Regions from separate parts of the Pseudoalteromonas tunicata genome, predicted to be linked through region 1. Evidence: predicted binding sites of a transcription regulator. Region 1 holds the regulator's gene; the other holds the start of a gene.
The links. The regulator LexA, encoded in region 1, represses DNA repair genes until DNA is damaged. The targets are predictions, from matches to a motif close to TACTGTATNNNNATACAGTA.
Positions count from the first base shown of each region.

Region 2: PTUN_RS05610 (YebG family protein) is a predicted target of LexA. The motif match lies at 2,985-3,004, and genes of this name have one in related genera.

Region 1 is NZ_CP011032.1:3,558,679-3,564,163, forward strand. Features, by position in the region: gene ctaD (cytochrome c oxidase subunit I) at 1-915, opposite strand, end outside; gene coxB (cytochrome c oxidase subunit II) at 918-2,045, opposite strand; gene lexA (transcriptional repressor LexA) at 2,298-2,915, opposite strand; rRNA gene rrf (5S ribosomal RNA) at 3,111-3,225, opposite strand; rRNA gene PTUN_RS16135 (23S ribosomal RNA) at 3,356-5,485, opposite strand, start outside.
Region 2 is NZ_CP011032.1:1,224,404-1,229,888, forward strand. Features, by position in the region: gene PTUN_RS05595 (fused response regulator/phosphatase) at 1-570, shown strand, start outside; gene PTUN_RS05600 (GAF domain-containing protein) at 646-1,317, shown strand; gene PTUN_RS05605 (amino acid aminotransferase) at 1,424-2,614, shown strand; gene PTUN_RS05610 (YebG family protein) at 2,647-2,967, opposite strand; gene PTUN_RS05615 (ComEA family DNA-binding protein) at 3,182-3,487, shown strand; gene PTUN_RS05620 (DUF6170 family protein) at 3,514-3,825, opposite strand; gene dsbB (disulfide bond formation protein DsbB) at 3,838-4,353, opposite strand; gene nhaB (sodium/proton antiporter NhaB) at 4,510-5,485, opposite strand, start outside.

The DNA.
Region 1 (5,485 bases):
AAACATATGGTGTGCCCAAACGATAAAGGATAAAAAGGCGATAGAACCAGTTGCATAAACCATTGATGCATAACCGAATAATGGTTTACGAGAGAAGGTAGGTACAATAGAAGAGATAATGCCAAAAGCAGGTAGTATCATGATATAAACTTCTGGGTGACCAAAAAACCAGAAAATATGCTGGAACATCACAGGATCACCGCCACCCATAGCATTAAAAAAGCTAGTACCAAAATATTTATCAGTCAGAACCATTGTAACGGCACCAGCCAATACTGGCATGACAGCGATTAGTAAAAAGGCAGTAATCAACCACGTCCATACAAACAAAGGTAATTTCATCCAAGTCATACCTGGAGCGCGTAAATTAACAATAGTTACAATGACATTTATAGCCCCCATAATTGAGCTAATGCCCATAATATGAATAGCGAAAACAAAAAAGGCAGTATTATCGTTACTATAAGTAGTTGAAAGCGGAGCATAAAATGTCCAACCGAAATTAGGACCACCTCCCTCCATAAACAACGACATTAATAAAATAGTAAAAGCAAAAGGTAGAATCCAAAAGCTCCAGTTGTTCATTCTTGGCAATGCCATATCAGGAGCCCCTATCATCATTGGGATCATCCAATTAGCTAAACCAGTAAATGCAGGCATAACTGCACCAAAAACCATAATAAGGCCATGAACTGTAGTCATTTGATTAAAAAAGTTTGGCTCGACTAGCTGTAATCCGGGTTGAAATAGCTCAGCCCTGATCACCATAGCCATTGCACCACCAATTAAAAACATCAATAAAGAAAATAATAAATAGAGCGTACCAATATCTTTATGGTTAGTAGTAAACAGCCAGCGCTTTATTCCAGAGGCTGCATGGGAGGTATGTTCATGATTATGCGCGATTGTAGTCATTATTATTTTTCCTCAATTCTGCTTTGCACATCATTTGGTTGAATTACATCACCCGTATTATTATCCCAAGCATTGCGCTCGTAGGTGATAACCGCGGCAAGTTGCTTAAGTGAAAGCTGTTTTAAATAAGATTGCATTGCCGTACCTGGCTTACCGTGAATCACTATATCTATATGATCATTAATTGGACCTGTAGCAATAATACTACCTTTTAATGCAGGAAAAACACCGCCTAATCCCATACCTGTTGGTTGGTGGCAAGCAGCACAATTTGCCATATAGACCTGTTCACCGAGTGACATAAGCTCATCTTTATTAAGTGTTTGGCCTAATAATTTTTGCTCGTCAGCCGCTGCAGTCGCTTTCTCATTTTTTGCATTAAGCAACCAATTATCAAAATCTTCTGGTGCTTTTGCTTCAACAACAATTGGCATAAAACCATGATCTTTTCCACAAAGTTCAGCGCATTGACCTCGATAAATACCAACCTCATTAACACGGGTCCACGCTTCATTTATAAAACCTGGGTTTGCATCTTTCTTAACAGCAAAGGCAGGTACCCACCAAGAATGAATAACATCATCAGAAGTCATTAAAAAGCGGACTTTGCGGTCAGTCGGAATTACTAAGGGTTTATCAACTTCGAGTAGGTAAGTGTTTTGCTTCTCTGCTCGATCATGAATTTGGTCTTGTGAAGTGGCAAGTATTGAATAAAAACCAACATCATGAGAAAGATACTCATAATGCCATTTCCATTGTGAACCAGTAATCTTGATCGTCAGATCAGCCTTACTGGTATCTTCCATAGCAATTAATGTTTTAGTTGCAGGAATAGCCATACCAATCAATATAACAAAAGGAATAGCTGTCCAGAGGATCTCAACTTTTGTACTCTCATGAAATTGGGCTGCTACAGCTCCTTTTGATTTTCTATGGTGGATTAAAGCCCAGAACATAGCAGCAAAAACAATCACTCCTATCACGCAGCATATTATGAAAATTGTCATATGAAGGTTGTAAACGTTTTCGCTTATGTCAGTTACACCCGTTGTCATATTGTATTTCGATTGAGCAAATACATTAAAAGGCAACAGTAACATAAGGAAAAAGGACTTAGAGGCCTTTCCCATGTGGTACTCCTTTGGCAAGTTGTAAACACAACGAAAATTACGATACATCCTGTAATTTCATCATTATTATTATTTATTAATGTTATAGGGCTGTTTTTTGAACAACAGTAATAAAAAACTAGACAAGGAATAAGGAATAGGCAAGAACGAGAGATAATAAAATGTTAATAGTAGAAGTTGATATGATTAAAATATTAAATTATAACAACTTCTTTGATAATAAATCTTGATACGAACAATCAAATAAGTTGTTTACATAAAATCTGAATTTCTAATCACACCAACAGCAAGACCTTCAATATCAAGAGATTCTTTAGATAAATCAACAATTATAGGTTGGAATTCGTCATTTTCAGCATGAAGGTAAACTTTTCGCCCTTTTTGCTCAAAACGTTTGACCGTAACATCCTCACCAACACGGGCAACCACAACTTGGCCATTACGTGCTACTGTAGCGCGATGAACAGCAAGGAGATCCCCGTCCATAATGCCAATGTCCTTCATGCTCATCCCTTGAACACGTAACAAAAAATCTGCCGCTGGTTTAAATAGTAATGGATCTACATGATAGTGACTTTCAATATGTTCTTGCGCTAAGATCGGTTCGCCTGCAGCAACTCGGCCAATCAGTGGTAAACCTAATTGTTCTGGTTCATCCTCTTCAACCAGCTTTAAACCACGACTAGCACCAGGAACCATCTCAATAAAGCCTTTCTTAGCTAAAGCTTTTAAGTGTTCCTCAGCAGCATTTGCACTTTTAAAGCCAAGAGTATTTGCTATTTCAGCCCGAGTTGGAGGCATACCAGTATCTTTGATAAACACTTTAATCAACTCAAGAATTTGAGCTTGTCTGCTTGTTAATGGCCTCATAATCAAGAACTCCACCAGAATAGTATACTGTGATTATATACAGCTAAAAATAAATGGCAAACATATAAATAACAAACTTAATATTTTTAATATTGATCATGGATAAAATCGAGAAGGAATGAATTAGCTGTAAAATATTTTTATTCCAAACGCAAAAAAGCCTCTGATTTCTCAGAGGCTTTCTTTGAATTGGGAGCCTGGCGATGTCCTACTCTCACATGGGTAACCCCACACTACCATCGGCGCTGTTTCGTTTCACTACTGAGTTCGGAATGGGATCAGGTGGGTCCAAAACGCTATTGTCACCAAGCAAATCTGGTTCGTTAATCGCCTTGGCAATTAACTAAAATTCGGAAGGCTGATTTCAAATTCGTCTACTTCAGTGCTATTTAACTTCTTGCTTGTTCTTCAGTGCTTCATACAAACCACTTTGGCGTTGTATGGTTAAGCCTCACGGGTAATTAGTATTGGTTAGCTTAACGCCTCACAGCGCTTCCACACCCAACCTATCAACGTTGTAGTCTCCAACGGCCCTTCAGAGAGCTTATAGCTCTAGTGAGAACTCATCTCGAGGCTCGCTTCGCGCTTAGATGCTTTCAGCGCTTATCGATTCCGAACGTAGCTACCGGGCAGTGCCATTGGCATGACAACCCGAACACCAGCGGTTCGTTCACTCCGGTCCTCTCGTACTAGGAGCAACCCCTCTCAATTCTCAAACGCCCACGGCAGATAGGGACCGAACTGTCTCACGACGTTCTAAACCCAGCTCGCGTACCACTTTAAATGGCGAACAGCCATACCCTTGGGACCGACTTCAGCCCCAGGATGTGATGAGCCGACATCGAGGTGCCAAACACCGCCGTCGATATGAACTCTTGGGCGGTATCAGCCTGTTATCCCCGGAGTACCTTTTATCCGTTGAGCGATGGCCCTTCCATTCAGAACCACCGGATCACTATGACCTACTTTCGTACCTGCTCGACTTGTCCGTCTCGCAGTTAAGCTTGCTTCTACCATTACACTAACCGTACGATGTCCGACCGTACTTAGCAAACCTTCGTGCTCCTCCGTTACTCTTTAGGAGGAGACCGCCCCAGTCAAACTACCCACCAGGCACTGTCCGCAATCCCGATTAGGGACCTACGTTAGAACATCAAAACTACAAGGGTGGTATTTCAAGGACGACTCCACAAGAACTAGCGTTCCTGCTTCAAAGTCTCCCACCTATCCTACACATGTAGGTTCAATGTTCAGTGCCAAGCTATAGTAAAGGTTCACGGGGTCTTTCCGTCTAGCCGCGGGTACACAGCATCTTCACTGCGATTTCAATTTCACTGAGTCTCGGGTGGAGACAGCGTGGCCATGATTACGCCATTCGTGCAGGTCGGAACTTACCCGACAAGGAATTTCGCTACCTTAGGACCGTTATAGTTACGGCCGCCGTTTACCGGGGCTTCGATCAAGAGCTTCGCGTTGCCGCTAACCCCATCAATTAACCTTCCGGCACCGGGCAGGCGTCACACCGTATACGTCATCTTGCGATTTTGCACAGTGCTGTGTTTTTAATAAACAGTTCCAGCCACCTGGTTACTGTGACTGCCAATAGCTCCGGGAGCAAGTCCCTTCACCATCAGCAGCGTACCTTCTCCCGAAGTTACGGTACTATTTTGCCTAGTTCCTTCACCCGAGTTCTCTCAAGCGCCTTAGTATTCTCTACCTGACCACCTGTGTCGGTTTGGGGTACGATTCTTCATGAACTGAAGCTTAGAGGATTTTCCTGGAAGTATGGCATCAACAACTTCACTACCGTAGTAGCTCGTCTCGTATCTCAGTCTTAAGGAAACCCGGATTTACCTAAGTCTCCAACCTACTTACTTTCACATGGACAACCAACGCCATGCCTGCCTAGCCTGCTCCGTCTCCCCATCGCATTCATGCCGAGTACGGGAATATTAACCCGTTTCCCATCGACTACGCGTTTCCGCCTCGCCTTAGGGGTCGACTCACCCTACCCTGATTAACATGGGATAGGAACCCTTGGTCTTCCGGCGTGGGAGTTTTTCACTCCCATTATCGTTACTTATGTCAGCATTCGCACTTCTGATACCTCCAGCAACCCTCTCGAATCACCTTCAACGGCTTACAGAACGCTCCCCTACCCCGCATACAAAGTACGCAGGCGCATCTTCGGTGGTATGTTTAGCCCCGTTACATCTTCCGCGCAGACCGACTCGACCAGTGAGCTATTACGCTTTCTTTAAAGGATGGCTGCTTCTAAGCCAACCTCCTGGCTGTCTGGGCCTTTCCACATCGTTTCCCACTTAACATACACTTTGGGACCTTAGATGGCGCTCTGGGTTGTTTCCCTCTTCACGACGGACGTTAGCACCCGCCGTGTGTCTCCCGGATAGTACTTTACGGTATTCGGAGTTTGCAAAGGGTTGGTAAGTCGGGATGACCCCCTAGCCTTAACAGTGCTCTACCCCCGTAAGTATTCGTCCGAGGCTCTACCTAAATAGATTTCGGGGAGAACCAGCTATCTCCCGGTTTGATTAGCCTTTCACTCCTAG
Region 2 (5,485 bases), 1.6 Mb from region 1:
ATTGCACAGCAAGATGATCTTAGCTTAGTGCTATTAAGCTGTCGTCCTAGTCCATTAACCAAACAATCTCAGCGAGTTTATTGCGATGTACCGATGCATTTTTCGCTACAACTGGATGCTGAGTTATTACGTAGTACTGATCCAGTTTTACAGTTAGTTAATTTAGTTTCTGGGATTGAAGGCGCTTCGGAACATCGTTCAAATTTATTTTTGCTTTTATCTGAGGCTTTTAATAATGCGTTAGATCATGGCGTTTTGAAACTTGACTCGAAAATCAAAGATCAAGATGATGGTTTTTGTTTATTTTACGAACAACGATTAAACCTGCTCAATAATTTATCAGAGGGGGAAATTATTATTAGAGTAAACTACGACCCTTCAACTCGCAGCATTACTTTTTCAGTTAAAGATTCAGGTGATGGTTTTTTAGTACACCCTAGTAAATCTACTAAAGAGGGTGATGATGAACATGGTCGTGGAGTTAACTTAATTGCTGAAATTGCAAGTTCGGTAGAATATAACGAAGTAGGAAATGAAATAACAATTATTTATTGTTTAGACAATAATTAACCTTATCTGTTACTACATTTCGTAATTAGGTCATGGTAGTATCAAACAATATTTTTTAGATGTATTGACGGCTAAATGACAGCTTCTTATTTAGATATTGCACAAATTAATTGTGATCCTACTGCTGTTGCAGAACATAAACAAAAGTTACTTTCCCACTTACAAGCTAATAGTAAAAAAACGGATGTTATTTGGCAGTATTTTGTGCCTGAATTAGGCGAAGGTGGTAGTTGTAGTTTATTTGGACAATTACAAGATAAGCCTTTTGTGCTTAGTAACTTGATTGATGCGACTAATCCTGAAAATAGTTTGGCACTCGCTAAATTACAATCAATTGTGAACTATATTGTTGCGACAACAAAAGTTGATTGGTTTGGTATTTATCAAAAACGTTTAATAAACCAAGAACATGAATTGGTTAAACTTGCTTATTTTGGTGAGCCCAGTCGTGCGACATTCCCACTTACATCTCAATTTTCAGCAATCAGTAATAATGTTCAAGTTGGCTTATCCAGAATAGGTCGCATAATAAATGATATTCCACAGTATTTGGTGCAAGGTGGTGAATATTATACTTGTGATCCTAAAGTACAATCAGAAGCATGCTTACCTATCTTAACTGAAACAGGTGAGTTGCTCGGTATTATTGATGCTGAAGCATTTAGCTTAGATTTTTTTGATCAAAACACATTAGCATTACTAGTTGCTGCTTGTTTAGTTATCACTGAGTGTTTACCAGCAAGTTAAATCGAGTTTTTAATATAAGTATATATACGATGCAAGGCTATCTTATTTTATAATTCCATCAGATAAGTTAGCGTTTTATTAACCCCGAATAAAAGAGATAAGTTCAATGTTTTCTATTTTGAAACCGTTACCAACAGACCCGATATTAGGCTTAATGGCAGCCTACCGCCAAGATACAAATCCAAATAAAATTGATTTAGGTGTCGGTGTTTTTAAAGATGAATCAGGCCACACACCAGTACTTAAATCTGTAAAGAAAGCCGAAGCTTTTCGTTTAGAGAATGAAACATCTAAATCTTATATTGGTTTAGCGGGTGATTTAGGTTTCTGTAACAAAATGGAAATTCAATTATTAGGAGAGCATAAAGCACTGCTTGCGAATCGTGTTCGAACAGCACAAACACCTGGTGGTACAGGTGCTTTACGAGTTGCGGCTGAATTTATTGTGCGCTGCAATCCAAATGCAACGGTATGGGTAACAACACCAACTTGGGCAAACCATATCAGCTTATTCGAAGCAGCTGGTCTAACAGTTAAAGAATACCCATATTATGATTATGAAAATAAAGGGTTATTATTTGATGAAATGATCACAGCATTAAAACAAGTACCAAAAGGTGATGTTGTTTTATTACATGCATGTTGTCATAACCCAAGTGGTATGGATTTAAACATTGAGCAATGGAAAATAGTTGCAGAACTGGCAGTTGAAGTTGGTTTTACGCCATTAGTAGATATTGCATATCAAGGGTTTGGCACTGGGCTTGATGATGATGCCGCTGGTTTACGCTTACTAGCTGAGTATGTAGATGAGTTAATTATTTGTTCTTCATGTTCAAAAAACTTTGGTTTATATCGTGAGCGTATTGGTGCATGTTCTATTGTATCTTCTGATGCAAAGGTTGCTGATGTGGCTAACTCAGTTTTATTAAGTGTTGTCCGTAGTATTTATTCGATGCCGCCAGCACACGGTGCCGCAATTGTTGATACCATCCTAGGCAGTACAGAGTTGACTGCGCTTTGGCATCAAGAGCTAGCTGAAATGCGTGACCGTATTAATGGCCTTCGTACTTTAATCGTTGATTCTTTGAATGCTCAAGGGATTGATCAAGATTTCTCTTTTATTAAACACCAATTTGGCATGTTCTCATTTTTGGGCATTAACAAAGAGCAAATTGATCGTTTACAAAAAGAATATGGTATTTATATGGTTGGTTCTAGCCGTGTAAATGTTGCAGGTGTTAGCCATGCTAATATTGATTATTTTTCAAAAGCGGTTGCTTCGGTATTAAAATAATCATTAAAAAAGCGGGTTATTAACCCGCTTTTTTAGCTTACTTTTTTAATTTTTGCTACATTATCAGATTCATCACCTGCTGTTTTCTTATTATCGTTTTTAGCTGGCTTCTCATCATTTATTTTTAAAGTACCTTTTAGTGCATTGATAATATTGTCTTTATCTTTAGCCATTTCTAATGCTAAGGATTCAACTTGTTGCTCACTAAGTGGTACATTAATCGTTGATAAAATCGCTTCAAGTGACTCGGCTATATCTAACATTTTGTCATAAGCATCGGCATCTTTTTTACTGGTAAAAGTCATGCGTTCAACTCCATTTCTTTCTACAACATATTTTATTATAACGGCCATAAATTTCTCCTAAGAGTCACTGTTTTTATATACAGTAATCTCTTTTATCATTACTTTCAAGTTAGAACTGTTAATAAATTAGATTTTTTGATTTTTGCTGTATGTGCAATGCTGATAGTTTTTGACATTTTTACTCCTTTGATCTTTATTTTAAATGTTAGCAACCGAGCTAATATAACGTTAGTCCAAGATGGACATCATGGAGGAAAGAACAATGAAGTTTATAACATTAATAAGTTTTGTATTGAGTTTATTATTAACATTACCAGCAATGACTTTTGCCAATGAACCTGCCCAACCAGAAAATATGCCAGTTAAGATGGTGTCAGACCTTATCAATATTAATACTGCAGATCTGAAAACATTACAGTCACTTCCAGGCCTTGGAAAGACTAAAGCAGCTGCAATTATTGCTTATAGAGAGCAATTTGGTGAATTTGCTTCTTTAGCTGATTTAAAAAATGTAAAAGGGATTGGCGATAAGGTGATTGCTAAACTGGATGGCAAAATAAGTTTTTAACAAAAGGGGCTTTTTCAGCCCCTTTTTTAGAGGGATGATTTATTTTTAAAATAATCGTCCTTTGCTTTTTCTACGTTGTTTCGAATAAAGTGGTAACTTAAAGGATTGGTGATCAGTGGATAACTTAGCCCAACACCAATTAAATAGAGCAAAACGTACCAACTATCAACAGAGGCGAGCACTAAAAATAACGGCGTGATTATTAAAAGTTTTAGTATATTTAGAATTGTTTTTTGCGGTGTTGATAAATAACTCAAAGCAATCTTAATGATATCTGCTCTTTGGGTAAATTTAAGCCCCTGTAAAGTTGGAATATTTCGAGAAGTAAAATAAATCATTATTAGGGCTCTCTATAGTGATTTGGTTTTGATTAATCTAATAACAATGATACCGACTAACAAACAGCTATAAGCAGCAAAAATAATCTGCATCCAAGCCGGCATACTTAAGCCTACAAAAGACCAGCTAATTTCACCACAGTCACCCGTTGCGGCAAAAAATGCAGGAAACCATTCATGCAGCGGCATAAAACTTGGAAAGTTTGGTACGATTTCACAACTAAATGCAAACGGATCAGTATTCGTTTGCATGGCAATGTGTTCGTTAGCAATTTGCCATCCCCAAAATGATGAAATTCCCCAACTGAGATAGCCAAATAATCTTAATACAAGATTTGATGGATTTATTACGGTCACTAGAGTTAGAGTTAGTCCAAGTACAGCACACCGCTGGTAAATACACATAATACAAGGTGCAAGATTAAGCGCGTACTGAAAAAATAATGCACAGATCTCAAGTAAAACAGCACTTAAGCCAAGTGATAACCAAGCTAATCGAGACATTGGAAGGTTTGCTAAAAAATTCATTTAAATCCTTATATAAAAGCGCTAATTTAACGATAATTAGTATCAATTAAGCAGATGCGCAGTGTGATTAATACTTTAGGGAAAGTATATGAACAGTCGTATTTTGAGAGTATAAAAAAACCGTGCTAAAAAGCACGGTTTTTTTATTGAGTTAGATTAATGTCCTGTAGTAACACCCGATACTGTGGTCACTACATGATGCTCAATCAGATGCCAGTGATATAAAATGTTGGTCCAATCAGCCAAGCTTTGATAGGTGAAAAATAAACCAACAAGCGTAAGTACAATTGTATAAGGTAGGGCCATATAAACCATGCGCCCATAGGATAGGCGAAGTACTGGTGCTAATGTTGAAGTTAATAAAAATAAGAATGCCGCTTGCCCATTAGGCGTTGCGATACTTGGTAAGTTTGTTCCTGTATTAATTGCTACAGCGAGTAAATCAAATTGATCACGAGTAATTTGACCCGATTGCCACGCTGCTGCAACTTCATTGATATACACCGTACCAACAAATACATTATCGCTGACCATAGACAATATCCCGTTTGCCATAAAGAACATGACTAGCTGCATATTTCCTTCAAAAGTCAGTACCCAAGTGATCACCGGAGTAAATAAATGTTGATCAATAATTACCGCAACTATTGAAAAGAAGACACAAAGTAATGCTGTAAATGGTAAGGCTTCTTCAAATGCTTTACCGATGCGATGCTCTTCAATGATACCTGCTGAAGCGGTAGTAAAGATGATAATGGTAAGACCAATCAGCCCCACAGCTGCAAAATGTCCAGCTAAAGCGATTACAAGCCAAACAGCAATAAAGCCTTGAACAATTAAGTTAACGCTTTCTCTTTTTGAGCGTTTACTGTCTTGGTGGGTATCAAAATCAACAAGGATTTGACGAACCGTTTGAGGAAGCTTTGCTCCATAACCAAAAGTTTTGGTTTTCTCCAAAAAAAACGTAGTGAGTAAGCCTGATAAAACAACAGGAACAGTAATCGGTGCCATTCGAAGTAAGAATTCGCCAAAGTCCCAACCTGCACGTTCTGCGATAATGAGGTTTTGTGGCTCACCTACCATAGTACATACTCCACCTAGTGCAGTACCGATTGATGCATGCATTAGCAAG